DNA from 2 places in the Thalassorhabdus alkalitolerans genome. Region 1 is predicted to be linked to the other one. Evidence: riboswitches for the same ligand, from Rfam matches in the RefSeq annotation. Region 1 holds a riboswitch; the other holds the start of a gene.

Region 1 (2,200 bases):
GGTTTATTTACCCCCGGTTCTTCCGACTTAAACTTTCTTTCGCACCAGCAAGCCATGAAGAACTCACACACTTTACTATGTTATTCATTCCAATTCAAAGAGATGACAACGATTTTAAAAAGGGAGTGTTTTTTTTGAAAGAGGATTATATTACATACTTACGAAGCTTTACAGGCAAGAACAAGGTAATTATGGTGGTTGCCGGAGTGCTGATCTTTGATGAAGAAAACCGTCTTCTTCTGGAACTTCGCTCAGATAACCAAAAGTGGGGACACCCCGGAGGCTACATGGAGTTAGGAGAAACAATAGAAGAAACAGCTAAAAGAGAAATATTTGAGGAAACAGGACTTACCTTGGGTGAGGTAGAGCTTTTTGGAATCTATTCAGGGAAAAAACAGGAACGTATTTTACAGAATGGAGATGAGGTCTCTCTCGTTAAAATCATGTTTACTTGCAAAGAATTCAGTGGACAGCTAAGAAAAAGTGAAGAATCTCTTGAACTGAAATTTTTTTCCTTGGATAAGCTGCCAGACATTTGGCCAGCCCAGAAAGCGGTATTTAATGATCTCCTGTCAGGCGCCTCGCGCCCTATTATCAAGTAACACAGGTGAGTACAAAGTGATATGCATATAATTATAAAAGTTGGATCATCGAGAGCTTAACAGAAAAATCCTTTTAAATTCTCTGTTTTCTTGTAAAATAAAGGCTATAACATAAGTTTAAATGAAAAGACAAAGTTGCTGAAAAGCAGTGACGAAAACACTAGGGGCAAAGGTATGAAGATACACTATGCCAGCCAGCTGCTGTACTTCTTTTTCTCTTTTTTGAACCATAATAAAAGAAAAGCGAGTGTATGTGTCTATGAAATTAGAAACCATTGTTATCGGTAATGTCCAATTAACAGAGGAGCCCAGGAATACGTTCTATCACTTTGCTGTTAACGTGGAAGAAACCTTAAAGCGCGCACCTGAAATTGACGCAGTAGCAATTTTTGGAATGATCACTTTCCAGGGAAGGTCCTGTGAAACTGTGATCCAGCAAGACCTCAATATCCCATGGAATGCTCTACTAGAAAGCACACAAGAACAAATACGACAAAAAGCTTTTCGGCAAATTGAAAAATATGAAAGCCATTGTAATCAACAGTAGAAACCCTGTCATTACAATGGCTTTGCTTTATTCAAAAACTTACTGTTTAGACCTTTCGCAAATACGCTGAGAGAGCTTTCGATAAAATTCCATTACATCCGTATCCTTTAGAAACTGAAGCTGATGAGTTCCTCTTTTTGTTGCGATTTCGATATTATTTGAAAAAGCAAACACCCCAGTCTTTTCAATGGCTATTTCCTCAATTTTTTCATAAGGAATACTGTATACTGCTGACCGGGATTTAGAAATAAGGGAACGGTCAACAAAGAGAATACGGTGACTCGTAAAAGCAACGAAGTCGACCATGAGTCCATATGTACTCTCAAGCTCTTCTCCTTCAAATAAAAACTCCTGTGCCTGGTCTATATGCTTTCTCTTATTGTCTCCTCTCCGAAACAAACTCACCTTTACCATCCCTCCATCTATAAATTCTCTGCATGCCTCTTTTATTCTCTCACTAACAAAAAGTGATTACAATCCATTGACTCATCATGCCCTGTCCTAGTCCAATTTTTCCGGGGGAGGATTGAGATGTTTCCCTTCTTCAGCTTCTCTAAACAAATTACCTTCTTTCGGAGGCGGTTCATTAGACTCTCGCAATAAACGCTTGAATTCTCCCACAGTAAGCGGCCGGGCGTCTTCTGTCAGCTCATATCCTAAACGTCCATTTGGTTCAATGGTTGCTCTCTTTACACTTTCCATGCTGATGATCCCATTTTGCCTGAGATGCATTTCAATTTTATCTACTGTAAGCCTTACCTTTTTGATATTTTTTAGAAGAGGTCTGCCATCTTTTATTACTGGTACCGATCCACCAGTAAAAAATTTTTCCATTCGGTTTGATTTCACTTGGAGGTATTCAACGATCAAAAGCACCAATACAAAAATAGCAACAGAAATAACCGTTTTTACTACACTTGTTTCAATAATGGGCTGTACAATAATTGAACCGATTGAAATTAAGATAACAGTGGCCGGGATTGTCAGCTGGGAAATTGATTTTCTGCCTGTGACTCGCAGTAATAAGAAACCTACCAATACCATCAAAACT
Region 2 (2,200 bases), on a different contig from region 1:
GGTGAAACAGTAGTTGAAGACGAAGCTGTGATGATACTGATTGCTAATGGAAAGTATCTTGGCGGACAGGAAATTCCAGGAGGCTCGATAAGTCCTGCTGATGGTCTTCTTGATGTTTTTATTGTATACGAGGCAGGACTCCCGTTATTAAAGGATTTCCTAGTTGCAAAAAGAACCTTTGAATGGAACCAGGATAAATCACAGGTAGTACATTTTCAGGCTTCTTCGCTGCATTTAGATACCTCTGTCCCTCAAAAGGTAGACATGGACGGTGAAATTTATGCTGAGACACCGGTGGAAATCAACGTCGTATCAAAACAATTTTCTTTCTTAGTAGGAAACTCCCGAAGATAAAGAAATGAGCTTTAAGAAGGCTGTTGAGAAAGTTATCTCAGCAGTCTATTTGCGTAGGTATTATGCATCAAATGGTTGCTTGTCTTTTGAGGGAAATTGCGCCTTCAAGGACCTGTAGCAGTGCTTTTTGACCAGACGCGGAGAGAAAGAGGTTCTTTAAAACAGATAAGCTGTCATGTATTGCTAGTCAAAGAAGTTTGTATAAAGAGGAATTTTGTTAGAAAAAGAAAATAAAAAAACATTTTAGGTGACAGCTTTCTACAGAATTACATATGGGACCCCTGTATAGTATGAAGTATCCAAGAGTATAGGAGTGCGTCAAAAGTTCTGATTTCTACCCAATGCTTAAATGTCTCGTTAATTTATACAGTTTGCATTATGCAAGATTATCTGCTTGAAGAGGGTTCATATTTAGGAAGTAAGGATGTGCATGAAAAATGAGCAAGAACCACCTGGAAAATCAAACACCTGATAGGAGAGAATGGTTAGAGCTGCTTGTGAAGGCAAGGGATAAAGGGTACACAGTAGAAGAAGTGAGGAAGTTTTTACACTTACACTCATCTCAGGTGGATGAGAAGAAGGTGATGATGTAAGTCATAATCACCCTAAAAGATAAATTAGAAAAAATGTTTACGTAGGACTATGTTTCTCTGACTGATAAGGGATTTTAAAAACGAGAATGCAGATGTTACAGGATGTGCTGAAGAACAAGGCATCCCTGTTGAAAAGCAGGTGCGCAAAGTCACAGGTCTAAGGTGTTTACTAGGATGGCTGGGCTGCCTAAGCACTCAAATATTTCTTATATTTGAGGTGGTGCTAAAATGAATAGTAAAGCTAATACAAAAATTGACAAAGAATGGGTATTTTTGATTCAGGAAGCATTATCTCAAGGATTGACGCCTGAAGAAATCAGAGCATTTTTCCGACGTGAATCCTGCAATAATAAACTGCATTAAGAATGACATGCTTTAACATACTGATAAATAAGGCCTGAGTCCGGGGGTGCCGGACCCAGGCCTTATTCTAATTGTTTTCAGTGTATTGAAACCTAAAAAAGACTGTTTGCAAAAGGGTTACTTTTGAAAACAGCCCCAGGTCAAAAAGAGTCTTTCAGGACAGGAACTCTGAAACCTGGGTTTCAGTAGCTTCGTGACTTAAAAAATGAATCATTATCCTTTATCTTTTTCATTGCTCCATGCTTTGTATTTCACAAAATCCTGAAACTGCTTAAACTCTTCTTTTGTAATTCCTGACTTAATGGCTTGCTGCAGAAGCTGAAGCCATTCTTCGTCCAGGTGTTCCCCGCTATGTTCGTTGTATAGCTCTTGTTCATTTATCAATTCTTCAATAGAGAGGTCTAATACACTGGAAAGCTTTTTAAGAACATCAATAGAAGGATTCTTCTTCAGGTCTCTTTCTATATAGCTTAAATAGGATTTAGAAACCTTCGTACGGTTTGCCAATTCAGAAAGGGTTAATCCCTTTTCTTTTCTTCTGACCTTAATCTTTTCACCTATCATCTTCCCCCCTCCAGTTAGGGTGTTATTTGTTCATTATATAAAACAATTTCCGTTTTGGGAAAAAAGTAAACCAGAGAAAATTAAAGAAATATAATATATAAAGAACATATTCGTTCATTATTAGGAACAAACGAACTAATTTAACGTTTTTAACGTTTTCTAATTTATAGAACAAATTTCCTTATAGCGAACAAAATATATAAATAAAAAGTAAAATATAAACCTCGATAAAGGAATGCTTGAAAGTATCTATAGAAAATAAGGAAGGTACTGTCTTTCTTTAAAAGGCTTAATGTATTGGCTGGATCCATGCGGGATTTATTATA

Evidence for each region. A riboswitch is a leader RNA that binds a small molecule or an ion and turns the genes downstream of it on or off. The one in region 1 is predicted to bind cyclic di-GMP.
Region 2: linked by a shared signal. The riboswitch ahead of ACFPU1_RS10150 (anti-repressor SinI family protein) and the one ahead of ACFPU1_RS14305 (hypothetical protein) in region 1 are both predicted to bind cyclic di-GMP.

What each region holds. Positions count from the first base shown of each region.
Region 1 is NZ_JBHSOZ010000009.1:1,477-3,676, reverse strand. It holds gene ACFPU1_RS14310 (NUDIX hydrolase) at 192-602, shown strand; cyclic di-GMP riboswitch class I at 721-808, shown strand; gene ACFPU1_RS14305 (hypothetical protein) at 862-1,149, shown strand; gene ACFPU1_RS14300 (PH domain-containing protein) at 1,189-1,554, opposite strand; gene ACFPU1_RS14295 (DUF421 domain-containing protein) at 1,651-2,200, opposite strand, start outside.
Region 2 is NZ_JBHSOZ010000004.1:128,087-130,286, forward strand. It holds gene ACFPU1_RS10140 (diacylglycerol/lipid kinase family protein) at 1-354, shown strand, start outside; gene ACFPU1_RS10145 (hypothetical protein) at 792-947, shown strand; cyclic di-GMP riboswitch class I at 1,056-1,138, shown strand; gene ACFPU1_RS10150 (anti-repressor SinI family protein) at 1,176-1,310, shown strand; gene ACFPU1_RS10155 (helix-turn-helix domain-containing protein) at 1,524-1,874, opposite strand.